DNA from 4 places in the Paraglaciecola sp. 25GB23A genome. Region 1 is predicted to be linked to each of the others. Evidence: predicted binding sites of a transcription regulator. Region 1 holds the regulator's gene; each other region holds the start of a gene.
The links. Region 1 encodes sigma-54, which starts transcription at its own class of promoters, with help from an activator protein. Its sites were predicted from a motif close to GTTGGCACGNNNNTNGNNT; they were not measured.
Positions count from the first base shown of each region.

Region 2: a site for sigma-54 is predicted at 5,614-5,632, ahead of glnA (glutamate--ammonia ligase). Genes of this name have one in related genera too.
Region 3: a site for sigma-54 is predicted at 3,111-3,129, ahead of ABKW31_RS01245 (FimV/HubP family polar landmark protein). Genes of this name have one in related genera too.
Region 4: a site for sigma-54 is predicted at 2,958-2,976, ahead of ABKW31_RS21925 (PEP-CTERM sorting domain-containing protein). Genes of this name have one in related genera too.

Region 1 covers NZ_JBDYKM010000003.1:285,646-293,612, reverse strand. The annotation lists gene mgtE (magnesium transporter) at 1-383, opposite strand, end outside; gene ABKW31_RS08570 (HPr family phosphocarrier protein) at 547-822, opposite strand; gene rapZ (RNase adapter RapZ) at 855-1,700, opposite strand; gene ptsN (PTS IIA-like nitrogen regulatory protein PtsN) at 1,702-2,145, opposite strand; gene hpf (ribosome hibernation promoting factor) at 2,161-2,448, opposite strand; gene ABKW31_RS08550 (RNA polymerase factor sigma-54) at 2,474-3,955, opposite strand; gene lptB (LPS export ABC transporter ATP-binding protein) at 4,025-4,750, opposite strand; gene lptA (lipopolysaccharide transport periplasmic protein LptA) at 4,750-5,301, opposite strand; gene lptC (LPS export ABC transporter periplasmic protein LptC) at 5,264-5,830, opposite strand; gene kdsC (3-deoxy-manno-octulosonate-8-phosphatase KdsC) at 5,827-6,381, opposite strand; gene ABKW31_RS08525 (KpsF/GutQ family sugar-phosphate isomerase) at 6,381-7,358, opposite strand; gene ABKW31_RS08520 (calcium/sodium antiporter) at 7,364-7,967, opposite strand, start outside.
Region 2 covers NZ_JBDYKM010000001.1:245,373-253,339, reverse strand. The annotation lists gene ABKW31_RS01060 (HD domain-containing phosphohydrolase) at 1-101, shown strand, start outside; gene ABKW31_RS01055 (hypothetical protein) at 178-870, shown strand; gene glnG (nitrogen regulation protein NR(I)) at 924-2,342, opposite strand; gene glnL (nitrogen regulation protein NR(II)) at 2,339-3,421, opposite strand; gene ABKW31_RS01040 (DUF4124 domain-containing protein) at 3,504-4,031, opposite strand; gene glnA (glutamate--ammonia ligase) at 4,140-5,549, opposite strand; gene typA (translational GTPase TypA) at 5,927-7,765, shown strand; gene ABKW31_RS01025 (glutamine synthetase III) at 7,868-7,967, opposite strand, start outside.
Region 3 covers NZ_JBDYKM010000001.1:292,260-300,226, forward strand. The annotation lists gene ABKW31_RS01230 (alpha/beta hydrolase) at 1-527, shown strand, start outside; gene ABKW31_RS01235 (4-phosphoerythronate dehydrogenase) at 740-1,861, shown strand; gene ABKW31_RS01240 (aspartate-semialdehyde dehydrogenase) at 1,903-2,919, shown strand; gene ABKW31_RS01245 (FimV/HubP family polar landmark protein) at 3,349-6,813, shown strand; gene ABKW31_RS01250 (DUF481 domain-containing protein) at 6,931-7,653, opposite strand; gene ABKW31_RS01255 (DUF481 domain-containing protein) at 7,736-7,967, opposite strand, start outside.
Region 4 covers NZ_JBDYKM010000038.1:2,465-10,431, forward strand. The annotation lists gene ABKW31_RS21915 (lasso peptide biosynthesis B2 protein) at 1-346, shown strand, start outside; gene ABKW31_RS21920 (asparagine synthase-related protein) at 846-2,726, opposite strand; gene ABKW31_RS21925 (PEP-CTERM sorting domain-containing protein) at 3,087-3,668, shown strand; gene ABKW31_RS21930 (lasso RiPP family leader peptide-containing protein) at 3,679-3,834, shown strand; gene ABKW31_RS21935 (hypothetical protein) at 4,853-5,893, shown strand; gene ABKW31_RS21940 (undecaprenyl-phosphate glucose phosphotransferase) at 5,951-7,354, shown strand; gene ABKW31_RS21945 (polysaccharide pyruvyl transferase family protein) at 7,392-7,967, shown strand, end outside.

The DNA.
Region 1 (7,967 bases):
GCGCGGAGTCTGTCTTGCTCATCCATGGAAGCTAGTAAATCTTGTGAAACGGCTTCCGGTAAACCACTGAGGGTTTCGACTAAATCGTCGGTGTCCATTTCCTCAAGAGCGTCAGCCAGTTTTTCTGGTAACATTTGACGGATGATGCCGTTACGCACATCTTCTGATAACTCTTCAAGCACATCACTGTATGAATCTGGTTCAATCAATTGCCAAATTTCAGTTCTTATGCGGCTGCGGCTCGACTCTAATAACAAAGCTACGTCACAGGGGGCGACACTGCGTAACATCGCTTGCACTTGCACAAAATCACCGCTATCAAGCGCCGAGTTAATGGCCTGTAATTGAGAGTTGGTGCTTTTTGCGTCGAATGTATCAGGCATAATGGTAGACAGTTTGTCCTTAAAAATGGATTGTCGAATGATATACGTTACTAGTAGAAGGATTAATATTTAAAGAGTAAACCTAGTGAGCCTAGCAACAATGTTAGTTCAGAGTGAATAGTTTAGTTGGATTAAAACATGATTATAATGATCGAACTCAGTATCACTCTTGTTCGTTAAAACGTCCGGCTATCAACGCTTCTACTGCAGCCAAGGCTTCGACCGCATCTTCCCCCTGACTGACGACATTGAGCTCTTTACCCTGATTACCCTCCAGCATCATTAAACCTAAGACACTGTTGGCCGATGCTTGTTTGTCGCCTAAATGTAAGGTCACAGTAGCGGAAAATTTGTTAGCTAATTGCACCAACTGGGTTGCAGCACGGGCATGTAAACCAAGCTTGTTTACGATGACTATTTTTTTTTCAAGTATAGGCATAATTAGTCTGTCATATCTTCAAGGTGAAGTGCTTATTGATTTAAGGTCCGGTGCCTAATTTGTACATCAGGGTGAGAATCACTAAAGGTCTTAGCTAAGGCTTCAGCCACATACACCGAGCGATGTTGTCCACCGGTACACCCAATGGCTATGGTTACATAACTGCGATTGTTACGCTCCAAATGGGGTAACCAAGTCGCTATTAAATTTTGTATTTGCCATATAAATTTAGTCACTAAGGGTTGAGAACCTAAAAATATTTGTACCGGACTATCTAAGCCAGTCAAATGTTTAAGGTCGGGTTCCCAGTGTGGATTTGGCAGAAATCGAGCATCAAATACATAATCGGCATCCTTAGGAATGCCGTACTTGAAGCCAAAGGATTCAAACACCAAGACAAGTCTAGAGCTTTTTTTACCCAAAATTCTTTCACGCACCAATTCAGCGAGTTGATGAACCGATAATTGGTCGGTATCGAGATAAAGATCGGCGCGCTCAGCAATAGGTGCAAGTAGTATTGATTCTGCTTGAATAGCTTCGGCTAGTGATTTATTTTGTTTCGAAAGAGGGTGCAGACGACGGGTTTCACTGAACCGTTTGACTAATATGTCATCACTCGCATCGAGATAAAGAATTGTCATATGCCAAGTGGATGGCAGATAATCGAGTATCTCCACCAAATCATTCGGGTCTTTGGGTAAGTTGCGTACATCGATACTGACAGCCACTTGATCATACTCGTCAACCACAGTGTGAGTCAGAGTGGGCAATAGATTGACGGGAATATTATCGACACAATAATAACCGAGATCTTCCAATGCTCTTAAGACAACAGATTTGCCAGAACCAGAACGGCCACTAATAATAATCAGTTTCATATCAGTTCATCACCTTAAATAATTCTTCATCGCTTTGAGCTGCACGCATTCGATTTAAGGTGTCTTTATCAGTGAGTTTTGCTGCAATAACTGACAAGGTTCCAAGATGTTCATTCGCCTGTTCTTCTGGAACCAATATTGCGAAAAAGATATCAACGGGTTGTTTATCGATTGCATCGAATTCGATGGGCGTATCATTGGTCATAACCACAGCAACCACTTTTTTGAGATCTTTTAAACGGCCATGTGGCAATGCAATTCCATTACCGATACCGGTACTGCCCATTTTTTCTCGGTTCATTAAACTGGCGAGTATCGTGGCCTGATCAATATCGACAATATGCTTACTCGCGATATTGCTGATAAGTTCGAGGATCCGTTTTTTACTGGTACCCTGCACTGCACATAAAGTGCAGTCAGGGTGAAGAACGTCTTTAATTTCCATTATTTACTGAGTCACTTAATGGCGTTTAGCTTTTTCCTTGTGCTTAATCACTTGTCTATCAAGCTTATCGATTAAAGCATCAATGGCGGCATACATGTCTAAATGTTCAGCATTGGCGAAAACTTCTGCGCCACTAAGGTGAAGGGTTGCTTCAGCCTTCTGATTCAGCTTTTCAACATTTAAGATGACATGTACATTATTAATATGATCATAGTGTCGTTCAAGTTTAGTAAATTTTGAATCGACATAATCGCGTAGTGAATCGGTAATTTCTAAATGATGACCAGTTAGGTTTATTTGCATATCGCCTCTTCCTTTTTTAATTTGCCTATAAAAGACTCTTACGTTGGTTAGACGGAGGGATCAATAAAGACTCCCTATATTTTGCTATTGTTCGCCGAGCCACGACTATGCCTTGGTCAGCCAACAGTTGAGCAATCTTACTATCACTCAGAGGTTTACTGGGTTTTTCGGCTGCGACTAATTTTTTAATCAATGCCCTAATTGCTGTTGAGGAGCATTCTCCTCCCACATCTGTGGCAACATGACTAGAAAAGAAGTACTTGAGCTCAAATATACCTCTGGGGGTATGCATATATTTTTGGGTTGTCACACGTGAAATAGTTGATTCATGCATATCCACCATTTCTGCGACATCATTTAACACCATTGGTTTCATCATTTCTGGACCATGTTCAAAAAAACCAATTTGCTGCTGTACAATGCAATTGGATACTTTGAGTAAGGTCTCATTGCGACTTTCAACGCTTTTAATAAACCATTTGGCTTCTTGTAAATGCGAACGGATAAATTGACTATCAGTACTATTTTTTGTGCTCTTGCTCATGGCCGCATATTGCTGATTGACATTGAGCTTGGGCAAACTGTCAGGGTTGAGTTCAACCATCCAACGGCCATTTTTTTTAGTCACGGAAACGTCAGGGATTACATACTCGGGTTCGCCGACAATAAGCGCGCTACCCGGCCTTGGATTCAGAGTTTGCAGAAGTCGCATTGCTTCACGCAACTCATCTTCTTTTAGACGAGTCTTACGCATTAAGGTACGGTAATCTTTGCTACCAATTAAGTCACAATAATCGGTAATAAGCATCTTGGCTTCAGCTAACCAAGGTGTTTCGATAGCAAACTGATTTAATTGGATCAATAAACATTCTTGCGGACTGCGTGAACCAGAACCGATAGGGTCAAACATTTGAATGCGTTTAAGTACACACTCCACTTCATCTAGTTCAATTTCTTCATCGTACAAACTAGCGAGGACTTCGTCCGCACTAATAGTCAGGTAACCTGACTCATCAATAGAATCAATAATGGCCATGGCGATAGAAATATCTGTATCACTAAAATGCGTGAGGCGCATTTGCCATAACAAGTGTTCTTGAATATTGTCGGTGGTTTCTCCCTGAAAAACTTGGTCGTCATCAACACTAAAGCTGCTTGAGGACATAGAGGGAGCTGATGACGCGCTAATGTATTCGTCCCAGGTGCTATCTAAGGGCAAATCTTGAGGAATATCATTGTTTTGTAATGCATCCCCAGTCTCAATAGTTGCAGCATCCACTTCGACCCGGTCGTTTGAGCCATCAGAACCAAAATTAGTTTCTAAAGCACTATCACCGGTGGGATTTTCGAAGGGGTCAGTTACTTCTAATAATGGGTTAGAATCTAAAGCCTCTTGAATTTCTTGTTGTAAATCCAAGGTAGAAAGTTGCAATAGCCTAATCGCTTGCTGCAATTGAGGCGTCATCGTGAGTTGTTGGCTAAATTTTAACTGTAAAGAGGGTTTCATTTACTTCTTATGCTTAGTCCGTTGGGGTTAATTTAACCGTGCGAAATATCATGCCATGCCATAGCTTTACTATAGCCTGAATTGCTCACCAAGGTATACATCTCTTACACGTTGATCACTTAATACTTCTTGTGAGGTTCCGGCAGCAATGAGTTCACCATGGCTGACGATATACGCTTTTTCGCATACATCGAGGGTTTCTCGCACATTGTGGTCAGTGATCAGCACGCCTATACCTCTATCGCGCAAATGTTGGATAATCTTTTTGATATCATTAACCGATATGGGATCCACTCCAGCAAAAGGTTCATCCAATAAAATAAATTTTGGCTCAGCCGATAAGGCCCTTGCTATTTCAACCCGACGTCGTTCGCCGCCTGACAAACTCATGCCTAAGCTGTTGCGAATATGATTAATATTAAATTCATCTAATAGTGCATCAGCCTGCATTTCTCTTTGTTCAGTTGAGAGCTCTTTGCGCGTCTGTAGTATGGCCATTAAATTTTGATATACCGTTAATTTGCGAAAAATTGAAGCTTCTTGCGGTAAATAACCAATACCTTGCCTAGCGCGCACATGCATTGGTTGCAGTGTGAGTTCCTGTTGGTCGATAAATATTTCGCCCTTATCTAAGGGGACCAAGCCTACAATCATGTAAAACGTGGTTGTCTTGCCCGCCCCATTAGGGCCGAGTAAACCAACAATTTGCCCAGACGATACTTCTATACTGACATCCCGCACTACTTGACGTGATTTGTAGGATTTTGCCAAATGGGTCGCTTTTAGAATGGCCATTATGGTTGTGGATCCTGTTCAGGAATGGTTTGGGTTTTGCTGTCTTTAGCTTCGGGCTGTAAAATCGTTATAACTCGGCCACTACCTTGGTCTTGACCTTGTGCCATGATTTGCTCAAGTTCCATGTTAAAAATAATCGAGTTGCCTTTGACACTACTACTATTTTGTTCTACTTCAGCATTCCCCTCTAGAGACAAGGTCCGTGTTTGGCGGTGATATTCAATTTTATTGGCTGTGGCATGCACCATTTTGCCATTTTCCTGACGTTGGGAATATTTAGCGGGTGAGCCCATCGCCACAAACACTTCTTTATCTTGACCTTTGCTGGCATCAATCTCCATTTCATCAGCTTGCAGCACCAATGAACCTTGAGTGATAAGGACACTGCCTTTGTAAATTGACTTTTTGGCAATTCGATCCAAGAACGATTGCTCAGACGCGATTTCGATGGTTTTAGAAAAATCATCTTTACCAGCATAACTTATGGTTGAATAACCAACCGCAAGGCTGATACTAATGCCTAGTAGTAGGTTGGAAAACGGTTTTAACATGATCAAATAACTCATATTGTTGGGTCTCAAGGTTGGCCTTAAAACCATTGCTGTTAATGACATAATTGGGCCCAGTGATATTGACATATTGGTCTGAGCTCATGGTTTTGTCACTTAAATTTATTTCTACAAACTGAGTATTAACCTTCTGAGCCAGATTATCGTCGTCAACACCTGATATTTCGACGTCTGTCTCAAATTGCAAACGTTGATCGTCGTACAAAGTACCTTCATTTGCGGTGATGTTCCAAGGTAGCCCCGTCTCAGAAAACAGCTTATATTCAGGGCGTTTAAACAAAGTAAAGCCCAGTAAATCAAAGTGCTCCATTTTCTCAGCGGAGACCTGCTGACTCATTTTTCCTTCTTTATCATACAAGGTACTTCGCATAGTCAGTGCTTGATAATTAGGCACCCATGCTTCTTCAGTTTGAGCTTTAGGCTTTATTTCTTCTTCATTCAACCAATTGGGAACACTTAAGCCGAGCGCTAATAGAAATAATAAGCTGATGCAAAGTGTTACTCTATTCATATGCTAGCACCATAGTTGGCATTCAGTTTACCTTTTGCCAGTAAAATTAAATCGCAAATTTCACGCACAGCCCCAAACCCACCACTATGTTGGGTGACATAAGTGGCTTGTTGTTTAACGCTGGGATGGCCATCGGTCACGCTAAAACATAAGTCGCTTAATTCAAACATGCCTAAATCAGGAATATCATCGCCCATGCTGGCAGTATATTTAGCTGAAATATTGAGTTCTTTCTGCAATTCAGCCAAAGCTGAATGTTTGTCTTCACAACCTTGAATAATATGTTTCACGCCAAGCGCAGTCATGCGCTGTTCAACGATATTGGAACGTCGTCCGGTAATAACTGCTACCTGCACACCAATACTTTGCAAGGCCTTTACACCGTATCCGTCTCGCGTGTGAAAGGCTTTGAGTTCTTCGCCCTGTTGTCCAAGGTAAATACGGCCGTCTGAGAATATACCGTCGACATCACAAGCTAGTAGCTTCACGCGGGAAAATAATTTCAAGGTATTCTGTGATAGTGGCCCATACAAGGTATCTATTGATGCCATTAAATAATTCCAGCCTGTAATAAAATTTGCATATTAATTGCGCCGATGGGATGTCCGGCAATATCTACCACAAATAAGGAATTAATTTTCCTTTTCTCCATGATTTTTAACACTTCTGCTGCCAACATACTAGCCGGAGCCGTCACACTATTTATGGTCATCACGTCTTTTATGGCAACGTTATGTACGTCAATTCTGGCGTCTAATACTCGACGTAAATCACCGTCAGTAAAAATACCGATCAATTCACCCTCGTCGTTAATAATACCTGCCATACCAAGGCCCTTGCGAGATATTTCTAGCAAAACTTGGCTTAAGGACTGATTGGGAGTGACCAAAGGTAATCGTTCGTCAGTGAGCATTATTTCATTGAGAGTTAACAATAATTTACGACCCAAAGAGCCACCAGGATGAGATAGGGCAAAATCATCACTAGTGAAACCTCTTGCATTTAATAGCGCAACCGCCAAGGCATCGCCCATCACTAAGGTGGCTGTGGTACTAGAAGTCGGTGCTAAACCCAAAGAGCAGGCTTCTTGTTGCACTTTTATGCATAAGTTAACATCAGCATAACGGGCTAGGGTATTGGACGCGCTGTTTGACATGGCTATGATGGGTACGCCTAAACGTTTAACCACAGGTAATAAGGCTAATAATTCAGCCGTTTCGCCAGAATTAGAAATAGCCAATAGGATGTCTTGTTCGGTTAACATGCCTAAATCGCCATGATTGGCTTCGGCGGGATGCATGAAAAAAGCGGGCGTGCCGGTACTGGCCAAAGTAGCCGAAATTTTGTGACCTATATGACCTGATTTGCCCATGCCGCAAACCACTACTTTTCCCTTGCAAGCCAATATACGTTCGCAGGCAGCGACAAAGTTTTGGTCAATATACTGACTTAGATCAGCAATAGCCTGTTGCTCTATAGCGATAACGCTTAAAGCGGATTGTTTGAAATCTCGATTAGTTGCTTGCATGTCGATTAACCAAAAAGAATGATTTGATAGGCAACAAAACAAGCCACTAAAGCGAAACCTTCATAGCGGTTTATTCGGCGTACACCTCTAAAATTAAAGCTCAAGAGTATGAGTACCACATTGAGTCCCAGCATAATATAAATGTCCCGATGAGCGGCTAATTCGTCAATGGCTCCAGGCGCAATCAAACCAGGCATCGCCATTACTGCGAGTATATTAAAAATATTAGAACCGATAATATTACCTAAGGCCATATCATCTTCGTTTTTCAGCACACCAGCAATACTAGCTGCAAGCTCAGGCAAGCTTGTGCCAATTGCGATAATAGTCAAACCAATAACCAAATCACTAAGTCCCAGTGTTTTGGCAATAATTACCGCGGAATCAACCATAAAGCTGGCACTTAATGGCAGTAAAATAAGTCCAAGCACTAACCAAAACAGGGCTTTGCCTGTGGGTACATTACTAGGTATTTCGCTTTCAGTTTCGGCAATAAGTGGATCACTGCTTTCTAGATTAAAAGACATCCAAATTAAAGCACCGATAACAGCAAAAAAGAAAACAATCAGAATAACACCCTCTATGCGACTCAAGTTTAAATCGGACAAC
Region 2 (7,967 bases), on a different contig from region 1:
AAAAAGCAGTGATTGAGATTAATCGGATTGCCAAAGGCCAATTTAGTACTAAATGGATGCAAGCCTTTAACTCAGGTATGGCGGCCTTACTGACGAAATAAACAAAAAGTTAGTAACAAGTTAAGTGAAGGTAATCTAATATCATAGTTAGAACTACTTTAGGATTTGATTTACCTTTTGAAAATATTTCTATTGAGCGCTATCGGAGTCTGGCTATTTGCAAGCAGCGCCTGGGCAATTAGTCACAGTGTTGATGATAAAAAGATGACTATTTCCTATGTTGTTTACCCTCAGGCAGAGGGTTATGTAGCTTTGATTAAAGACATTTACACTGAGCTTGGGTTCAAAGTTACTATGCTATCAACCCCATCGACTCGGGGACTAATATTGCTTAACGAGGGAGAGGTTGATGCAGATGTAGTGCGTGTGAGACGCACAATAGAACAGTATCCCAATGCCGTTTTAGTTGAGCCTGCACTAAAAATTGGCAAGCTGGTACTACTATGTAGAAAAGACGTGACATGTGAAGCAAGCGTCTTACACTCAAAAAATGAGGTATTGCTCTCTAGTGATGCATTTGAACCTTATCTAACCGAATTAAAGGTGAGCGCTAGAATAGTGAAGCCCCAAGGTACGGTAAATGCAATAGATATGTTAAAGGCTAAAAGAGCAGACTATGCTTTTTTCTTAATAGACGGACAAATAGATTTTGCTCAAGAATTCAACATGGTAGATATCCAAGAAATATCCGTATTTCATGTCATTCACAAAAAACACGCTGCTATACTGCCCTTAATTCAACAAAAAATAATAGAAAAATTACCTGGGTTTAACGCACAATTCGAAAAAAACAGTTTAAGCAAACAATAAAAAAGTGACCTAGGTCACTTTTTTACTTTTCTTTGTCTGGCTATCTAATGATGCTATTCATATTGTTTTAAATTAAGCTCTTTTAATTTGCGTGTTAAGGTATTTCTGCCCCAACCTAGACGCTTTGCCGCTTCTTGTTTATGTCCGTGAGTATAGTGAAGAGCTCGCTCAAGTAAAATACGTTCAAAATTGAGCACCGCTTCATCTAATATATTACTTTGTCCCGATTGAAGTTGCACATCGGCCCAATTTGACAGTAAAGACTGCCAATCATTACCTTTGGATGATTGCTCAGAAACAATAGGTTGCTGATGAATTTCAGGGGGTAAATCATGAGGTAGAACCTCTTGACCACTGGCCATAACAGTTAACCAACGACACATATTCTCCAGCTGACGTACGTTTCCTGGCCAAGGTAACTGCGACAGTATTTTCTTAGTTTCCTTACTGAGAGATTTGGTTTCTACGGCCAATTCAGCAGCTGCTTTTTGTAAAAAATGCATGGCAAGGATTGGAATATCTTCTCGCCTTTCACTTAATTTTGGAATGTGAATACGGATCACGTTAAGACGATGATATAAATCTTCTCGAAATTTCCCCTCTGCCACACGCTGCTCTAAGTTTTGATGAGTTGCTGCAATAATTCTGACATCGACCGAAACAGGATTATGACCCCCTACTCGATAAAACTGACCGTCTGCCAAGACTCGCAATAGACGGGTTTGCACACCGACAGGCATGTCGCCAATTTCATCTAAAAATAAAGTACCGCCATTAGCTTGTTCAAACCGCCCTTGCCGCGCATTTTGCGCCCCTGTAAAGGCGCCTTTTTCATGGCCAAATAATTCTGACTCAATCAAATCGGCCGGTATCGCTGCCATATTTAACGCAACAAATGTCTGTTTCGCCCTAGGACTATGACGATGCAATGCTTGGGCAACTAACTCTTTACCAGTACCTGATTGACCGTTGATCAGTACGCTGATACTCGAGCGCGACAAACGACCAACCGCTCTAAAAACCTCTTGCATGGCCGGTGCTTCACCAATAATTTCGGTGGCTTTAATCAACTCTGGAGATTGGTGCTGTTTACTTTGTTCTCTAGCATGAGTTAACGCACGGCGCACCAAACCAACGGCTTCATCGATATCAAAGGGTTTGGGCAAATATTCGAAGGCACCACTTTGATAGGCATTCACTGCACTATCGAGATCAGAGTGAGCAGTCATGATAATTACAGGAATATTAGGATAAAGTTTATGTACTTCACCTAATAAGGTCATACCATCCATTTGTGGCATTCGAATATCCGATACTATTACCTCAGGCGCTTGCCCTGTTTCTAATTGCAGTAACAAATCTTGTGGATTCTCGAAACTCACACAACCAAGATTGGCAGTTTGTAGAGCTTTTTGTAGCACCCAACGAATTGAACTATCGTCATCCACTATCCATACGGGTTCTGAACTCATTTATCTGCTTCCTTTTTATCAATGGGTAAATATAGGGTAAATTCTGTGTGTCCTGGCCAACTATCGACTTCAATTTTACCACGATGATGCCCAATCAAGGTTTGTGAAATCGATAAGCCCAGTCCCGTTCCGTCTTTTTTGCTGGTTACCATCGGGTAAAAAAGCGTATCTTTTAATTCAGTGGGTATACCGGGTCCATTATCAATAATTTGGATCTTCAAACATAAAGGAAACGTGGTGCCGTGAATAATGACATGACGTTCGATCCGCGTGATTAAGGTAATTTGTGATTCTTCATAGTTACTGTTTTCGGTAAGCACTTGCACACTATTTCTAACAATGTTTAGCGCAGCTTGCTGCAGCATATCTTGATCGATAAATAGGTCAGGTATACTCGGGTCGTAGTCTCTTACAATTTTGATGTTGTGACTCAAATCTAGGCTCACTAGGGTGCAAATTTTCTCTAGCACTTGGTGAATGTTTTGCCACTTGAAATTAGGTCTAATATTCGGCCCTAATAGACGGTCAACAAGGTTACTTAGGCGATCTGATTGCTCAATAATGACGGCAGTAAATTCTTTTTGCTCTTCGCTGATTAGTTGTCTTTCTAATAACTGAGCAGCGCCACGAATGCCGCCAAGAGGGTTTTTAATTTCATGGGCCAACCCACGCACCAATTCTCTTGCAGCCTGCTGTTGCGCCCACTGGTGAGTTTCTTGACTTATTCTTTTTTGTTGCTGAACTAAGCGAATTTCAAGCAATATTTGATTGCTTTGCTCTTCGACCATATTGGTAACGGATACATCTGCTAATATATGACGACCGTCAGTAAAGGAGATTTGTACTTCACCATCTGAATAAGCTTCGCCGTGCTGCATGCTTTGATTAAATCGATTTAAATCTAAGCTGCTATGAGCAATGTATTGAAAAATAGAACAACCAACTAACAAATTGAAGCCGCGATCAAATACAGACTGAGCGGCATGGTTGGCGTATTGGATTTGCAACTTGTCGTTCAACAACAACACAGCCGTTGATAGATTATCTAATAAATTGTCCAAGTTTGGAAATTCTGACATAAACTCAATTTCATCGAGCACCATAGCGGTGCAATAAGGTTATACCTTGCCGATACTTTTGTACTAATTATATAATTTATAGCTAATTAGCATTAATAAGTGCCGAGGCTTTGTGCAAATAGAAGCTCTGCTTTCCTGATGATGCAAAGATCTTGCCTGAGTTGTCACGTAATTGAACTTCGATGAAATGTTCACCTCTTTCAACATTATTAAGCTTGATTTGAGTTTTACCTTTTGTATTGACCACCTGATTATCAACTAATAAATATGACTTTCCGACATAATCTGGAGTGATTTCAAAGTTTATATTTACTTCACCATTATTATTTCTGATTGTTTCTTGAGGCCGAGGAGACAGCACCGTAATTTGGTATTGCGTGGTAGGCTGCTTAATCTCTGAAATATCCTGCCCAGTGGTCATAGGATCAGCTAATTTAGGAATTATCACGTTATTACTTAGCACCATATTGACTGGCACAGAATCACGGCTCGGTACATCGCTGTATACCACTGTTCCATCAGCTTGAACTGTTTTATATATGGTATTTGCAAGCAATGGAGCGGTCACTATCAATGATAACAAGGCAATTAACTGGAATGCATTTTTCATGATTAACTCAATTCTACGCAGTTTTGGATATCAGTAACTAACAGTGTAACCGCAAAACAGGCAAAAAAAAGCCCGCATTTGCGGGCTTGTTATTTATTTATATATCTATTAGCAGCTGTAATACATATCGAATTCGACTGGGTGAGTCGTAGTATTAAGCTTTTGTACTTCTTTGCGCTTTAATTCGATGTAGGCATCGATCATATCGTCAGACATAACACCGCCTGCAGTTAAGAAGTCTCGATCGTTGTCCAATGCATCCAAAGCCATTTCTAGAGAGGTACAAACTTGTGGAATCTCTGCTGCTTCTTCAGCAGGCAAGTCGTACAAATCTTTGTCCATCGCATCACCAGGGTGAATTTTGTTTTTGATACCGTCAAGACCAGCCATTAACAATGCAACAAATGCTAAGTATGGGTTAGCTGAAGGGTCAGGGAAACGCACTTCGATACGGCGTGCTCTTTCACTCGTTACATAAGGAATACGAATAGAAGCTGAACGGTTACGCGCTGAGTAAGCTAGCATAACAGGGGCTTCAAAGTGCGGTACTAAACGCTTGTATGAGTTGGTGCCAGGGTTTGTAAAAGCATTGATGGCCTTAGCATGTTTAATAGTACCACCAATATAGAACAAGGCCTCTTCAGACAAACCAGCGTATTTATCGCCAGCGAATACGTTTTTACCATTTTTACTGATTGATTGGTGAACGTGCATACCAGAACCATTATCACCAACTATAGGCTTAGGCATAAAGGTAGCCGTTAAGCCATATGCATGAGCAACGTTATGTACGACGTACTTGTAAATTTGTACTTCATCGGCTTTTTTAACCATAGTATTGAACAAACAGGCAATTTCATTTTGCCCAGCTGTCGCAACTTCGTGGTGATGAGCTTCAACAGTTAAACCCATTTCTTCCATAACTAAACACATTGCTGCGCGAATGTCATGGGCTGAATCGACTGGAGGAACTGGGAAATAACCGCCTTTAACGCCTGGACGGTGACCCATATTGCCATCTTCATACTCAGTACCTGAATTCCATTTAGCTTCAACTGCATCGATTTTGTACATAGAACCAGACATGTCAGTATGGAAACGAATGTCATTGAACATGAAAAATTCTGGCTCTGGCCCCATTAATACTTTGTCGCCGATACCAGTAGAAATCAGGTATTGCTCTGCACGCTGAGCAATAGAACGCGGGTCACGGTCGTACCCTTGCATGGTGTGAGGCTCAAGGATAGTACAACGAATGTTGACCTGAGTTTCTTCTGCGAAAGGATCGACAACAGCAGTATCACCATCAGGCATTAACACCATGTCTGATTCTTGAATGCCTTTCCAACCGGCAATTGAAGAGCCGTCAAACATTTTACCATCTTCAAAAAAGCTATCGGTAACTTGATGGGCAGGGATTGAAACGTGTTGTTCTTTACCAATGGTATCGGTAAAGCGTAAATCAACGAATTTAGCTTCGCTTGATTTGATTAGGTCTATGGCCTTTTGTGCTGACATGGTGTCCTCCGGATTAGTATATACGAATAAGTCACTAACTTAATATTAAGCTATGGAGATAGTGAAGCTATTATCATGCCACATAGCCAACAGAAAGGAATGCCCATAATTACGGTTTTTCTGCATCATTTTGTAGAAACATAAAAATCACAAGGCACCACAAAAAGGCAATTACGCACCAAAGAAGGGCAAAAACAGCTTTACTGCACCATTTGACCCCCATTGCAATTTTATATGACCACCCAATAAAGTTAATTTTTAACAAACATTATTTGTCATTCGCTATATGGATGATAAGCCTGTACAATCCGCGCCCAGTAAATTTCAGTTAATCGGCGAAGCACAAACTTGTGTGTCGCCCCTATAGAGATAAGATCATGAGCGCACCGCAAACCTCAACAGACTTTTTGAGGAACATAGCAATAATAGCCCACGTTGACCACGGTAAAACCACCCTAGTTGACAAACTTTTACAACAGTCTGGCACCCTTGAAAGCCGTGGAGCTGCTGCAGAGCGCGTCATGGACTCAAATGACATTGAAAAAGAGCGTGGTATTACCATTCTTGCCAAAAACACCGCGATACGCTGGAATGATTACCGCATAAATATCGTAGATACTCCTGGACACGCCGACTTTGGTGGCGAAGTAGAGCGCGTATTGTCGATGGTCGACTCAGTTTTATTATTAGTTGATGCCCAAGAAGGCCCAATGCCACAAACTCGCTTTGTTACGCAAAAAGCGTTTGCACAGGGTTTAAAGCCAATAGTAGTTATCAATAAAGTTGATAAGCCTGGTGCACGTCCTAGTTGGGTAATTGATCAAGTATTTGATTTGTTTGATAACCTTGGTGCAACAGATGATCAACTTGATTTCCAAGTGGTCTACGCTTCTGCCTTAAACGGCTGGGCTTCAAATGATGTTGATACTCCAAGCGAGAATATGACACCTTTGTTCGAAACCATTGTTAAGCATGTTAAGCAACCGGATGCAGACTTTGATGGTCCTTTCCAAATGCAGATTTCACAGCTTGATTACAACTCTTATGTTGGCGTTATTGGTGTAGGTCGTATTACCCGCGGCTCAGTTAAAACGGGCAAAGCAGTAACAGTAGTTGGCGCTGATGGCAGCAAACGTACTGGCAAAATTGGCCAAGTTTTGGGTTATATGGGATTAGCGCGTACTGAAGTTGAATCGGCTAGCGCCGGCGACATTATTGCTATTACCGGTCTTGGTGAACTGAAAATTTCAGATACTATCTGCGATCCAAATAAAGTCGAAGCATTAAAGCCTTTATCAGTGGATGAGCCTACTGTGACGATGACTTTCCAAGTCAACAACTCTCCCTTTGCTGGTAAAGAAGGTAAATACGTTACTTCACGTAATATCCTTGACCGTTTGAAAGACGAGTTAATTCACAACGTAGCCTTACGTGTTGATGAAACCGAAGATGCAGATAAATTCCGTGTATCAGGCCGTGGTGAATTACACTTAGGTATCTTGATCGAAAACATGCGTCGTGAAGGTTACGAGTTAGCCGTATCGCGTCCAGAAGTAATCTTACGCACTGTTGACGGCGTATTAGAAGAACCTTTTGAAACAGTGACTATCGACTGTGAAGAACAACACCAAGGTTCTATGATGGAACAACTTGGTTTGCGTAAAGGCGAAATGACTAACATGACCTCTGATGGTAAAGGTCGTGTTCGTTTAGACTTTATCATTCCAAGCCGTGGTTTGATTGGTTTCCAAACTGACTTTATGACCATGACTTCAGGTTCGGGTTTGTTGTACCATACTTTTGATCATTATGGCCCGCATAAAGGCGGCAGCATCGGTCAACGTAAAAACGGTGTACTAATAGCTAATGCCACTGGTAAAGCGCTGACTAACGCCTTGTTTAACATGCAAGAACGTGGTCGTTTGTTTATCGGTCATGGTGTGGAAGTTTACGAAGGTATGGTTATTGGTATGCATAACCGTGACAATGACTTAACTGTAAATGCGCTTAAAGGCAAGCAGTTAACTAACGTTCGTGCATCAGGTACTGACGAAGCTCAGTCACTGGTACCGCCGGTTATTCTAGCTTTAGAACAAGCCCTAGAATTTATTGATAATGATGAATTGGTTGAAGTTACGCCCAAAAGCATTCGTATCCGTAAAAAGCATTTAACTGAAAATGATCGCAAACGTGCGAGTCGTGGTCCAAAAGACTAAATTCAGTATTATTTGAACACATAAAAAACCGGCTCTTAGCCGGTTTTTTTATACACGATTTACACTATAGTCTTTAATTTATATCCAAGTATTTAAACCTGGTTATTTGATAAATAACATTTCCTGATATTTTGGCAAGGGCCAATATTCATCAGTGACAATGCCTTCAAGTGAGTCAACGGCAGCTCTTACTTCAAGCATT
Region 3 (7,967 bases), on a different contig from region 1:
AAACGGGCGAGCAAACACATGCTCAACTTAGGTCTGTGTGTTTTTTAAATGGCGGTATATTTGCTGCCTGTCATCGGCCACTCCTAACCCAACGTTTGTTGAAAAGTCGTTTGGGACCTTTGTTGGTTAAATTTTTAAGCAAAGACAGCCTTACTGCCAGTTTTGCTAAAATATTTGGTCAACAGAGCCAAGCTAAAAAAAGCCATGTAGATATTATATGGGAGTTAATCAGATACAATGACGGACATTTGGCCATGCCTGCTATTTTGCGTTATATCGATGAACGCAGTGAATGGGGAGGTCGTTGGGTAGAGGCGATGATAAACGCGTCAGTGCCATTGTATTTTATCAATGGCATTCAAGATCCGATTTCTGGCAGACATATGTTGGATCATTATATTGATGTCATTCCGAATGCGCATACGGCCTTGTTGGATGTTGGCCATTATCCGCAGTTAGAGGCCCCAGAAGAAGTGCTGAGCTTATATCAAGAGTTTTTAAGCTCGCTAGTAACGCGGGACGAATAGTAAAAATAAAGTCAGCTAAGGCTAAAGATGCACGAGACTGTGTATTGATAAAAGCAACCAGAGATAAGCGCGATCCGATTAGTGCCTATCCATGCTAATTGATAGGTTTGTCGCTTAATTAATTCGCTAAATAACGTCGCTTACGTTTTACCTAGTGTGGCTTCGTGGCATACTATCGTCCTGTATTTTTCTGTAAACAAGACCCTTATTTAATGAGAATTTATTACGAAGATAGCATGCCCTATGCTGCAGAATTTTTTTCTGAGTTAGGTGATTGTCAGGTCTTTTCACATAAAACCATTACTGCCGAACAATTAATCGATGCAGATGTGCTGCTGGTGCGCTCTACCACTAAGGTCAATGCCGCATTATTAGCCAATAGTCCAAACTTGAAATTTGTTGCTACGGCTACGGCGGGGACTGATCATGTGGATATCGATTATCTAACTCAGCGGGGCATTCATTTTCAATCGGCGGGAGGATGTAATGCAGTTGCTGTCGCAGAATACGTAATGAGTGCTTTGTGTATTATGGGTGACAAGCTTAACTGGCAATGGCATGACAAAACAGTAGGAATAGTCGGTGCTGGCCATGTGGGTAGTGCCTTACAAAAGAAACTAGATGTGCTTCAGGTTAACTACAAACTTTGCGATCCCCCTTTACAACAAGCAGGTGACCCACGTCAGTTTGTCGATATGCAAGAGATCATGAAGTGTGATGTGATTACCTTGCATGTGCCACTTGTGACCAGCGGACATCATCCTACTGAACACTTGTTTGACCTTGCACGCTTGACTCAACTGAGTGAACAACAATTGTTGATAAATGCCTGTCGAGGTGAGGTTGTCGATAATGCAGCCGCATTAGCCTTATTTGAAGCGGGGCATAAACGGCATATCGTTTTAGATGTATGGGAAAATGAACCTGATATAAACTTGTCGCTAATCCCTTATGTTGCCTTAGGTACTGCGCATATTGCCGGTCATACTATTGAGGGTAAAGCACGGGGAACAGAAATGTTATATCAAGCCCTTTGTGAGTTTTATCAGCTACCCAATACCAAACGCTTAAGTGATTATTTACCCACTACACAAACCCAACTAAGCTTTAATCCACTGCATGATTTGAGGCAGAATATTAATGATTTTATACTAGAAGTTTACAATATCAGTACTGACAGTGAACATTTTAAAGCGGCTATGCAAAATGCAGAGCAATTTAGATATATCAGAAAACACTACCCTATAAGAAGAGAGTTTTCTGCGGTACAGGTTAATACTGGAAATTTTGCCGAATCAAAGGCAATCTACGCCCTCGGTTTTTTACAGACTTAATTGGCTGATTTTTATTTTATTTTTATAGGAGTATATCAAACATGTCGCGGTCTTTTGATGTTGCTGTGCTAGGCGCTACCGGATTGGTAGGGCAGCATATGATCGAAATTCTTGAACAACGGAATTTCCCGGTCAACACACTTTATCCTTTAGCAAGCTCACGCTCAGCCGGTGGTACAGTATCATTCAAGGGTAAAGATATTACCGTATTGGATGCTGAAACCTTTGACTGGTCAAAAGTACAGCTTGGTTTCTTTTCAGCGGGTGGCAGCGTGTCAGCCAAATACGCCCCCATGGCGGCTGAAGCAGGCTGTGTGGTCATCGACAATACATCTCATTACCGTTATGACGATGATATTCCCTTAGTCGTGCCAGAAGTGAATGCCCATGCATTGGCCGACTTTAGAAATCGCAACATTATTGCTAATCCCAATTGCTCAACTATTCAAATGTTAGTTGCGCTAAAACCAATTCAAGATGCAGTTGGTATTGCACGGATTAACGTGGCGACGTATCAGTCTGTCTCTGGTGCAGGTAAATCTGCCATGGACGAATTGGCTCATCAAACAGCCGCATTGCTAAGTGGTAAGGAAGTGCAAACCAAGGCCTTTAGTCGTCAAATCGCTTTTAACGTTATTCCACAAATCGACGTCTTTATGGATAATGATTACACTAAAGAAGAAATGAAGATGGTGTGGGAAACCCAAAAAATTATGGGTGACAACACTATTTTAGTGAATGCCACAGCTGTGCGTGTTCCGGTCTTTTTTGGTCATGGTGAAGCTATTCATATTGAAACACGTTCGCCTATTGATGCTGAAGAAGTGAAAAATCTGTTAGCTGATGCACCAGGCGTCAAATTGATGGCACAGCGCGAGGACTTCCCGACGCAAGTAGGTAACGCTAGTGGTCATGATGAAGTGTTTGTTGGTCGTATTCGCAATGATATTTCTCACCCAAATGGTATTAATATGTGGGTGGTTTCGGACAATGTGCGTAAAGGCGCTGCCACCAACAGTATTCAAATTGCTGAAGTGCTGATCCGCGACTACTTGTAATACCTCCATATAGTTTGTACGACTAAGGGGGCATTGGTTTATAGCTAATGCCCCTTATGTTTTCTGCCAATTTGCCGATGACTTTTCATACGTTTTAAAAAACGCTTTTTGATGACTTAAGTCGCTGTATTCTAGATCCGTTTTCTCATCTGGTTTATAGTGTTTGGGTTGAGTGTTTATGACTAGAAAATGTTGGAATACCATTTGCTTACCATTTGTTAATATAATGTCATTAAATCGGCAATAAACAAAAAGTCTAAAAGTTTGACGCTTGCTTAATGGCACTCGACATGAAAACTGATGTGAGTGCAGGTAGTGGAATATAACTAAAATGAGTAGGCTAGCTTTTAGTATTACTCAATAAAATTGATTTTTAGGTCTGAGTGGAATCGCACAAAACATGACACAACCAATATTGGGGCAAGCCGTTTGACAATAAATATGCTAAACAAGGCGAGACTATTTGTCGTTTGTTGCAGTTTTGCTATTTCAACACTGTACGCAGCAGAACCTCAAAGTGCCGAAATCAAAGGGCCTAAAAATAGTTCAGCGCAATATTCTGGGGTGACTTATGGCCCTATTAAATCTTCCGATACGCTTTGGCAAATAGCCAGTCGCTATCGCCAAAATAAAGACCTATCTATTTATCAGGTCATGTATGGTATTTACCAATTAAATCCAGACGCCTTTGAGCAAGAGAACATTAATCTTGTTAAAAATGGCACAATTCTCAATTTACCCTCCGAAAGATACGCGCTCAGAATTGATAAAGCTGCTGCACTTGAACGCTTTCAAGCGGATGAGCAAATACTTAAGATTGCCCAATCCAATTTGGCCTTGTCTAAGGCGTCTTCTCCTGCAAATGCCGACTTGGCGAGTGAATTATTAAGCAACGCGGCAGCGAACAGCAAAGTCAGTAAAAATGATCTTGACGAAACTAAGGCGCTAATTGAGGAAAGATTGGGCGCCTTGGATGAGGCACAATCACGCCAATTTTTAGAAATTCGGCAACAATTTGCCGAATCAATTGGTCAAGTTCAGGCCATATTGACTGAAAATCAAAAGCTATTTGAACGACTAGACAAAGTTAATACTGATATTGACCAAATGCGGGTTGATGAAGTCAGTAAAAGTCAGCAAATGGATCAAATGGGCCAGAGTATTGAGGAGTTACTGGCGCGTTCTCGATTAGAAGACGAACTTAAAACAAAACAAGCAGAGGAGCAGGCCAACTCAAATTGGTTAGATAGTCCTCTTGCGCTTGCTGCTATCACCGTACCCCTGACTTTATCGATCATTGGAGCATTAGCTTACTTTTTCTTAATGCGTCGCAATAACCAAAAATTGCCTAACGAACTTGATCTAGTTGAAGATGACGATATTTCCCTTGATCCCCACACTTCAGCCCTTGATGATTTATCGGATGCCTTAAGTGACGAACTCTCTGATGAATTAGGCGACGAGCTTGATGATGACAATCTCTTTGGTGATGATGATTTACTCGACGACGTATTGGCCGAGGAGTTACGAGAATCTTTAGATGACGCCTTAGATGATTCCTTAGACGATTCTTTCGAGGAAGATATTGATTCCTTTGATGATCTCGGCGATGACGTGCTTGATTCAAGCACTGCAGATGAACCCTTTGAAGAAGGTGAGCAACAACTTGAGCAAGACGATCTAGATAGCTTATTTGATGAAGATGAGATGGAAGATCTGCTGAGTGACCCAGATGATGGAGCAGAAGCTGAATTAATTGATAGTGATATTGATGGGCTATTGGCGGAGACAGCAACGCCAGAAGAAGACGTTGCTGAGCAAGTAGATGATGACTTAACCACACAAGCAGAGGGTTTGGACGAACAAGAACCTGTTATTGCCACCATTCCAGATCAAGAAGAGCCACCTGAAATAAGCATTGATGAATTATTTGAAGGTGGAGTAGCGCCTATCACACCAGAGGTGATATCTGATGAAGACGAAGATATCAATGAAGACGTATTACAAAAGCTAGATAACGAAATTTCGACTCAAAATGCTGAGATAGATAATTTAACCGGCAATCTGCTTGATGAGTTAGAACAAGTTGAACAAATGCGCGATATGCTGGGTGAATTCGGTGATGACGACGAAGATGAAACTGAGGAAAACATTGCGGTACAACCCAGTATACAGAAACTCGATGAGGACAGTTTAGCCGCTGGCTTTGATGAAAATGCTGGTTTTGAACCAGACTTTTTGGACGTAGACGAAGAGACGGCAAATACCTCTATAGATGATATCGACGAAACTGAATACGACCTTGAAGAAGCTAAGGATGCTCAAGAAATTAGCGACGTACAAGGGGCTGATGAGGCTGAAGAATTAGAGCAAGCTGAAGTATTAGCCGACGTTGAAGAAAATGATGAAGTCGAAAAAAATGATGAAGTCGAAGAAGGCGATGACGTCGAAGAAAATGATGAAGTCGAAGAAAACGATGAAGTCGAAGAAAACGATGAAGTCGAAGAAAACGATGAAGTCGAAGAAAGCGATGAAGTCGAAGAAAACGATGAAGTTGAAGAAAGCGATGAAGTCGAAGCAAGCGATGAAATCGAAGAAAGCGATGAAGTCGAAGTAAGCGATGAAACCGAAGAAAACGATGAAGTTGAAGAAAACGATGAAGTTGAAGTAAGCGATGAAGTCGAAGAAAACGATGAAGTCGAAGAAAACGATGAAGTCGAAGAAAGCGATGACGTCGAAGTAAGCGATGAAGTCGAAGAAAGTGATGAAGTCGAAGAAAGCGATGAAGTCGAAGAAAGCGATAAAGTCGAAGCAAGCGATGACGTCGAAGAAGATAATGAAGTCGAAGAAAGCGATGAAATCGAAGAAAGCGATGAAGTCGAAGAAAACGATGAAGTCGATGAAATCGATGACGTCGAAGACTTGGACGACGGCGATGCAGTCGACGAAGCTGAAGAACAGAGCACAGAAGCGCAAAGCGCACAATTTGAGCAACAATCTCAAAACGATAATGGCCTCGATGAAGATCAGTTAGAAAAAGCGTTAGAAGATTTTGAACACCAAGAATTAGATGAAGTACTAAAAGATTTAACCTCTAATAAAAAAGACCCTCTGGATTCACTAGACGATTTGGAGTTTGGGGCAGTCGCTGAAGATTATTTGGAACACAAGTCTAGCGATAGCCAGATTGAGTCTGAAGAACCAGATGATTCATTATTAGAACAAGCCTTAGCTGATCTTGATTCTGACGCTGAATCCCTCAGCGAAGATAATGAAAATGATGAGCCCTTAGCTGAGTCGACAGCGGATGACTCACTGGATGATTTCCCTGGTTTGGGCGATTGGCTAACGGAAGATAAGCACCCTGATTCTGCCAAGAGCAAGAAGAGTCAACTACAAAGTAATATTGAAGATGATTCCGTACTGGAAGAAATTGAAGACGCAGATTTTGATGAGTTACTTAATTCTATTGATATCAGCAATGACAAAGATTACTTAGAGGCTGATGACGGTTTAGATATTTCAGCTCTGCTTTCAGAGCCTTCCACACAAGACAATTCTGACAGTGAAGTGACTGATAGTAGCGATGAGGATGATTTTTTAGATGTCGAAGCTTTACTAAATGATAGTTTCGACGAGGGAAATGATACGACCACGGATAAAGATTTTGATTTGTCAGCGCCACTTGCATCTTTCTTCGGAGACCCACAGGATGGTGAATCTATTGATGTAGATGATGACAGTGGTTTTGGCGCAAAGTTAGATCTTGCCCATGCCTATATTGAAATTGGTGAGCATGATTCAGCGGTCGAATTGTTGCAAGACATTATTGATAATGGCGATCAGCAACAAATAGCTGAGGCTCAAGCGGTATTAGCTAACCTTTCTGATTGATTAGATTAGCCTTGTAAAAAATCATCAAGCTGAAATTTATTTAAGCGTTTAGAAACTAAAAAGCCAACTTATTCCAGTTGGCTTTTTTCATCATACTTAGTTTAGAAGAGTCTAGGTTTAGAAAAAGGTATAAACAACGGTTACAGCTGTTTGTGTATCAAGATTATCCTTACCTTCGACAACATCAGAGTTATGATCCATCAGCAGTGATACCTTCAAAGAAAGTGCCTCATTAATTTTAGCTGATAACGAGGTTTCTGATTTTGATTTTGTATTGTTACTACCGACTTCGCTAGACAGTATCTGTTTGAAAGTCGCAGTATCAGAAACCTTCCATTGATAATCTATTGCTCCCCTGACGATAACACCATTCTCAGACACTCCGTCATTGGTTTTCGCAAACGAATAACCCGGACCTATGCTGTAGCTAAATCTGCTGCTAGGATCATCCCATAATTTTTGTTGCCAACCTACTGCTAGGGTAGCCTGATAATCATAACTACTAAATTTGTCGTCAGCATAAGATGCAAAACCAAACAAACGGTGGTCGGGGTTATCTAATTTATAGTTACCTTGCGCAGACATAAAGTATTTTTGCGCTGTCGTTTGGGACACACCGGCGACATCATCTTTTTTATACAGACCTTCTATAGAAAAGTCGTTACTCCACATATCAAGTTCTTGGTGAGCGGCTAATTTACCTTTAAAAGATGTGGTTTCAGTATTACCTGTGGTAGAGATGAAACCAAATTCACCATCCATTGATAAGGGCTTAACTTCGTCTGCTGCAGTTGCGATGCCTGAAGCGAGAAGTCCTAGAACGACTAGTGTTTTTTGCATGAAATATCCTTAAATTAAATTAAACGCGTTTTTTAAGCGCTGGCGCAATACCAAATCATAATATTCTACCCCATTGGTTAGTTTAGAAAAACTGATAAACCAAGGTCACGGCTGTTTCTGTGTCTAATTCTTCAGTTTCTTGACTGACACCGGTGTCGTGATTAAGTACAAAAGTTAATTTCATGGCTAAGGAGCCATTGATTTTCGTGGACAATGAGGTTTCAGATTTGGTTTTTGTAGAGTCAGTCGCGGCTTCTGTGCTAACAAATTGTCGAAATGTGGCCTGCTTATTAAACTTATGTTTATATTCAAAG
Region 4 (7,967 bases), on a different contig from region 1:
AAGCGCCTTGTACAAACATACTGAATTCCAAGACGAACGCGATGCTCACCTACGGGCCATAAAAATCTGTAATTTAATAGAAAAAGCCGCCCGCCACCACATAGTAAAAATCAACTGTTTACGCCGCTGCATGGTGCAAAAACAAATCCTCCACACCCACAAAATAAACAGCCAACTCAGCATCGGTGTAAAAAAAGACCAAGGCAAAATAGCCGCCCACTGCTGGTTAGTTGTCAACAACCACATCATCAATGATTCAAACGAAGAAACCAGCCAATACGTCGAACTCCAACGCATCACCTCCAACGAAAAAAACGAAATAAATTCACTAAACGGTTTGTTGTAGCTCCCCTTGTAGGAGTTCCTTTAGGGACGAACAAATCGACCACCGATGTTGATTTACCAGCTCTCACCCGTTTTGCAACAAGGTTGATTATTCGCAGCTAAAGCAGCTCCTACAAGGAACGAAAAATCAAATACAAATGTTGATGTCACAATAATCACCCCTTGTAGGAGTTCCCGGTAACCGGCGTGGTTTAGGGACGAACATATCGACCACAGATGTCCATTTGATATCACCATATCCATTAATCAACGAGGTCGATTTATCACCGCGGTTCGCAGCTAATAACATCCGTTACGGAGCAGCTCCTACAAGGGCCGAACCAACAACAAATGTTGATTTCACAATAATCGCCCCTTGTAGGAGTTCCTTTAGGGACGAACAAATCGACCATAGATGTCCATTTGGTATAACAATGTCAATTCATCACCGCGGTTCGCAGATAAAAGCTTCGCAGCTAAAGCAGCTCCTACAAGAGACAAACATAAACCGCAAAAAACCATTACTTTTCGGGGAAATGGGTATGCAGCCATGAGTAGGTTAAAATTGCGTAGAGTAAATCGACGTGTAGGGGGTAATTTTTGTCATTCACTAAGCGGTCGAACTCGGCCACTAGGGTCTTTTCGTTGACCAGCTCCATGTCTGCTAGTCTTGAATGTTTAAACAGGCTGCGGATCGCATCGGCGTTTTCTCTGACTAGATCGCCAAAATGCTGGTCAAAGGTGATTTTTTTAATATTCCAACACACACTTTCAGGTAGCTGGGCCGACATACTGTTGCGCAGTAACCACTTAGGATATGCGCCTTGAATCAGCTGTTTGGCGGGTATTGCAAACGTGAACTCAGCCAACTCTTTATTAAAAAACGGGTGCCTAACCTCAACCCCAAATCGTTGGCTTAGTTGTTGATACGAGCGCACCGCATTGTAGGTCGCCGTAGTCTTGAGACTTTGATAACGATTAAAACCCACCGGATCTCGCTGATAATTAAAGGGGTTATTCACTTGCGTCTCAAATTGGGCAAGTTCCTTGGCCTTAGGGGTTAACCACGCTGGAAATCCTTCGCTTAAATCACCGGATTTTTTGTGGCCTAAAACGCGCAACAACAAATCGGGTAAAAAAGGCTTAATAAACAGATTTTTAATCGCTTGTTTGCGCGACATGCCTACAGAGTGACAGGCCTTTAATACTTCAGCAATCACGCTAAAGTCGCCTTCTTTTAATCGTTGGGTATAGGCCACACTGTGCCCCCAACACATTTCGTCACCGCCATTACCCGACAACAGTACATCGGCGCCATTAGCTTGCACTATGGCCAACTCACTCACGTAGCGCGGTGAAAGTACCGTACCTGGGCTTTCTAGCGCAGTAGGATAAAGGCTTAAAAAGTCGCGATTATCTTCACCATCAACATCCAATTGCAAATTATCGTTCAATTTCAAGAAGCGTTGCATCTCAGCAATTAAATCGCTTTCATTGCAACTCTCTGCCCGCGAATAAATATGTGACAAAGGCAACAAACGTTTGTGTTGGCCTTGCAGCACCTGCGCCGCCAAGGCAGTCACACTGGTTGAATCCAAGCCCCCACTCATTTGCGACACCACGGTCTCTCGCTCAGTCCTGCACGCCGCCGCAACACTATTGTGTAAAAGCGCATGAAACTGCGTTGAATAAGCCTGTTGATCAGCTAAAACAATTTTATTGTCAGGCGCGATATCCCAAAACTGAACAAGCTGTTCGCGCAGATCGCGATTAATCTGCAAACGCGAACCACTGGGCAGTACCTTAATTTCATTAAACAGCGAAATAGCCGGGTTAGGAAAGCCGCTCAACCAACTCGCCAAGCCCTTCTGCGACAAACTAATCGGCTTATCGGCCATCAAGGCTAAAAAACGTAAATCAGTAGACACCAAAATACCACCCAAGGTAGCTAACCAATAGACAGATGCGGTATTAAACGGATCTTTACCCACATGCAAATACTGTTGGCGTGAATCAAAGCCCATATAAACTAAGCTACCTTTCACCCTAGCAATAAAGTCTCCACCTCGATTATTCATCAGTTGCACTAATTGCGGTGCAATTTGCACCTGTGAAGTGCAATCCGGTTGCAATTGAGGATCGCCAAGATCAGAAGGTGCGATGCAAGAATGAAATAAAAGACAACTTTTATCCTCATTTTCAAAAAAAACAGTCTTATTTGAAGCACTTACCCCACCTACATCAGCAAAAATAGTCGAGCCAAATAAAAGATCTTTGTTTTTTGTCTCACTTATTTCGTATACAATCTCGTCCGCTTTGCTATTTAGTCGCTGAATAAGGCTTTGCGGGTTTGAGTTTTGGCCTGCTACAGAAGCAGAAATAAAGGCGAATAAGTGATTCATTAGTTTAAAAATGTAGTTTTTATAAAGTTAATCAATAGCATGCATTAAAGTGCAGCAAAAATTAACCACAAATTACAACAAGTTACTTTGTGTAAAATATTTACTCTAAGAATTACAAATAACGTCAGTATTTTTTACAGATCTTGCGTTAAAAATAGTAAAAGCTTAGAAAAATAGGCATTAACAACTCATTAACATAGATAAGCATTTGTTTCAAAAGGATTTTTCAGAGTTGGAACAGTGTTTGCATTATGATTAGCAGTAGTAGATAACAAACGAATACAGCGGTTGAAGGGAAACATAGTTGTTAGTTGTTACCTCAGAGCCATTTTGAACTTTAATAGGGGATCGAGCATGAACATGAAAAAACTTTTAGGATTAGGCTTTGCTGCAGCAATGTTTGCTAGCCAAGCTCAAGCAGCATTTATATGGAACGTAACAGGTTCAGATATGGCAGGCATTGAAGTAACAGCGACTTTTGCTGATACATCAACTGAAACATTGAACTGGGCTGACTTAGGCGGCGATAAAGGCGGCGTAACAGGTTCTGGTTGGTCTTTATCAGTTGACGGCGACACTATCGTACCAAACGATCCACTAGCTCCAATGGCGGGTATTTGGGTATTAGAAGTTGGCCAAGCTCAACTTAGCTCATTGTGGATCAATCTTGGCACAGCCTTTGTATTTGATACTGCGTTTGGTGACTTACTTGCAGACGGTTCAGGCCCTGGTCGTGAATTTGTATCAAGCAGCCCAATCGGTTTCACTTTTATGAATCCAGCTGGTTCAGCTGAGTTGTTCTCTGCTTTATCATTGTTTGATATCTCAGGTTCAACCATGTTCGCAGTAGACACTGATGCAGTACCAGTACCAGCAACACTATCTTTAATGGGTTTAGCGTTACTAGGTTTAGTAGCCGGAACTCGTCGCAAAAAGGCTTAAGGAGATTATTATGAATACGTTAGGAAACAACATGACTAAAAAACTTGAATATACTAAGCCTGAATTAACTAAAGTGGGCAGCCTAGCTGAACTAACGCAAGGCTTCGCAGGTAGCGTACCTGACGAAAACGGTGGCAACACCAAGCGTAACCCTTTCCAAGGTTAATAGCACAAAATAACAAAAACCCGCCCCGGCGGGTTTTTTTATACCTGTCAAAAAGTTTTACACCCATTTTGTAAAAATCCCCCCACCCTTGTAGGAGGCTCTTCAGGGCCGAAGAATCAACCCCAAATGTTGATTTCACAACCAATACCCAATTCATCAACGAGGTTGATTTTCCCCGTCCCCTTGTAGGAGTTCCTTTAGGGACGAAAAATCACCCCCAAATGTTGATTTCACAACCAATGTCCAATCCATCAACGATGGTTGATTCCCCCCCCCACCACCTTGTAGGAGTTCCTTTAGGGACGAAGAATCAACCACTAAATGTTGATTTCACAACCAATACCCAATTCATCAACGAAGTCGATTTATCCCCCCACCCCCTTGTAGGAGTTCCTTTAGGGACGAATAAAAATCAACCACCAAATGTTAATTTCACAACCAATGCCCAATTCACCAACGAGGTTGATTTTTCCCCCTTGTAGGAGTTCCCGGTAACCGGCGTGGTTTAGGGACGAACAAATCAACCCCAGCTATTAATTTGATATCACAATGTCGTTTTATCACCGCGGTTCGCCCCTAAACTATGCCGGTTACCGGGACCTCCTACAACAAAAACCTCTGTGCCCTCTGTGACCTCTGTGGTGGGAACGCTCTTGCTTTTGTTTTTGGCTCTTGCTATCAAATATCTACTTTGTCATCGCCTTCGCAGCTGATAACATCCGTTTCGGAGCAACTCCTACAAGGGACGAACAAATCACCCCCAAATGTTGATTTCACAACCAATGCCCAATTCATCAACGAGGTTCATCCATCACCGCGGTTCGCAGCTGAAGCAGCTCCTACAAAAAAAAACCTCCGTGATCTCTGTGCGCGGCACCCGGTGCCCTCTGTGGTTCAAACGCTTTTGCTTTTACTATCTAAATGGTTAAAACTTTCCGCTCTGTCTTTTGCTTTATCGTTTAGCTTGATACACTTCAAACATTGGGTGGTTGGTACTTATATCAACGAAGTTAGTTAAATGGATGTTATGACACAGTTCTCGTACCTTAAGCCCCTGCATGGCGTGCAACTACTTGCACCAAATACCGCACCGCAAAACATCGGCGAGGTACGTTTTCACTTACCTTTTGCACAAATAAACACCCTGCCCACCTTCACAGCTAACAATGCGCCTATTTGGCAACTTAAAGACGAAGGCGAGCGCTACACCACCGAAATGAACTTGTACCAACATGCCAACACTTACCAGCTAGATGTTAACTGCGAAGGCATCGGCAGCTTTACCTTTGATAAGCAAGCTATGCAAGTTTGCTGGCAGTCTGGCGGTACCGGTTTTGAACACTATATTCAAAGCACTGCTATTGCCTGTTGGTTAGAACTGCAAGGCGTACCCTGTATTCATGCAAACGCCATGAGCCTCAATGGGGATGCATTTTTATTCATTGCACCAAGTCGGACCGGTAAATCAACCTTAACTACCCAATTGTTAGAGCACGGGTTTAAAATGATGACCGACGACATGGCAGCCATACACCAGAGCCATGGCAATGAATATCGCGTTTACCCCAGTTGGCCCAAAATTAGATTGTGGCCAGATTCAGCTGAGCAGTTTATTGGCACAAAACTTGATGATACAAGTAGTCAAAGTGATAACACTGCAGCTAACAAACACGCCAGCGCATCGTTGTTAGCCATAAAAGAACAAAAAAAAGTGCATGAAAAATTTGCCAAGCACGAGCTTGAAGTTGATACACTGCAGGGTAACGTTTGGAATGAAAGCAGCGCCCCCTTAAAAGCCATTTACTTTTTAGAGCGCACGCAAAGTAACCAATACCAATGCGACATAACAAGCCTAACAGGTACAAAAGCCTTATTTTTACTGTTACAAAATAGTATGTTAGCCGATGCTTATGTCAGCTTGGGTTTAGAAACACAAAGGCTTGAATGGATGTCAAACTTGTTGCAGCATATAAAAATATACAAAATAACTTACAGTAGTGGCATGCAACACTTGCCACAAATAAGTAATAACATAAAATGTCATGGTTTATTGGTGTAATAGCACGTTAACACAATCGCGCTAATGTAGAACAAGCAACATCTAGGGAAGAAGTACATGAGCGAAAACGACGGATTTGTCCGGAATAACATTAACCAGTTTGCCTTCTTATATCGCTTTGCCGATATCTTGATCATTCAGGTGTGTTTGGCTTTGGCCAGCCTGTTATATATATCTAAATACGACACCAAGTATTTTATGCTCGCCTTGATTGGCAACCTCAGTTTTATCTTTTTTGCAGAGATGTTTGCGCTATATCGCTCATGGCGTGCCAGTTCGCTTAAAGAAATGCTGTTTTATGCCAGCGCGTCTTGGATCATGACCTTATTCCCCATTTTTGTATTTTTGTTTTTTACCAAACAAACCGAATACTTTTCGCGCGTAGTACTAGGTACCTGGATAATCAGCACCACCATAGTACTGTGTGCGTGGCGCATATTCTTTAGACAAGTACTGTTTGCCTTGCGCCGCAGTGGCCGCAATACCCGCTCGGTGGGTATAGTTGGCTTAACCAAACGCGGCATCGATTTATACAACGAAATCCAACACCACCCCGAAACCGGTTATAAAATCAGTGCCATCTTTGATGAAAGAGCCACCGACCGCATAGAAGAAAAATACCACCATTATTTAAAAGGCGGCATCGACGAAGCCGTGCAGTTGGCCCGTGAAGGTAAAATAGAAGTGTTGTTTATTGGTTTGCCCATGCAGGCCACCGATCGCATTAACGGCATATTAAAAGCCCTGGGCGACACCACGGTTGACGTACACATACTGCCCGATATGTTTACCTATAACTTACTGCACGCCCGTATGGGCCATGTTGGCGAAATGCAAACCATCAGCATTTACGACAGCCCCATGAAGGGCGGCTATTCAGCGATAAAGCGCATTGAAGATGTGGTACTTGCCAGCGTTATACTAACAATTATCGCTATCCCAATGCTGTTCATCGCCGCCGCAGTTAAACTGACCTCCAAAGGCCCAGTGATTTTCAAACAAGGTCGCTATGGCATGGACGGTAAAAAGATTAAAATCTATAAATTTCGTTCAATGACCACCCAAGACAATGGCGATGACATTAAACAGGCCACCAAAGGTGATGCCCGTATTACGCCTCTAGGCGCATTTTTACGCCGCACCTCACTTGACGAACTCCCGCAGTTTTTTAATGTACTGCAAGGTGACATGTCGGTAGTCGGCCCACGCCCTCATGCCATATCGCATAACGAGTTATACCGTAAACAAATTAACTACTATATGCTGCGCCATAAAATGAAACCCGGTATTACCGGCTGGGCCCAGGTAAATGGCTGGCGCGGCGAAACCGACACCATGGAAAAAATGGAAATGCGTATAAAACACGATCTACATTACATCCGCCATTGGTCACTGTGGTTTGATTTTAAAATTGTATTGTTTACAGTATTGAAAGGGTTTGTGGGTAAGAATGTTTATTAATACTTTTTTGCTAACACTAAGTTATTAGGACTAATTTATGACTCATTGTTTTTTTAAGGTTAAGACCCAATTTGAAAATTTAGGTGATGCACTCATAAATCGTGAATTGATAAAACAATTAAAGCCCACAGAAAAGTTAATAATATGTATTAAAAATGTACCAACTGATTTTTTAAAAAACCTAGATATTGAAAGTGCAGTATTGGTTAATTCGTCAATATATTTCTATTACTTAATGTTAAAATCTAGATTATCACTGAATAATGTCAATTATTTTTTGAACCCTGGCGGGTACGGTGGGAAAATATCTCCAAAAAAAGTAATTATGTACTTAGGTACAACGTTTATTTTCAGCTTATTCAAAATTATAGGGATAAAAGTACATCGAGTAGGTGTATCTTTCTCAAACTTATCTACTTTTCACAGTTACATGCTTAGATTACAATCTAAAGTCTTGTATTCAAATTCAGTTAGAGACAGCCTTACTTTTGAGATATGTAGAAAGTTAAAAATTAGGGTTTCGAAAATAGTACCTGACCTTGCTTTTACGCTTGCATATGAAAATAGTAATTTAGAAAAAACATACGACATTGTCATTTCAGTTAGAAAGCCT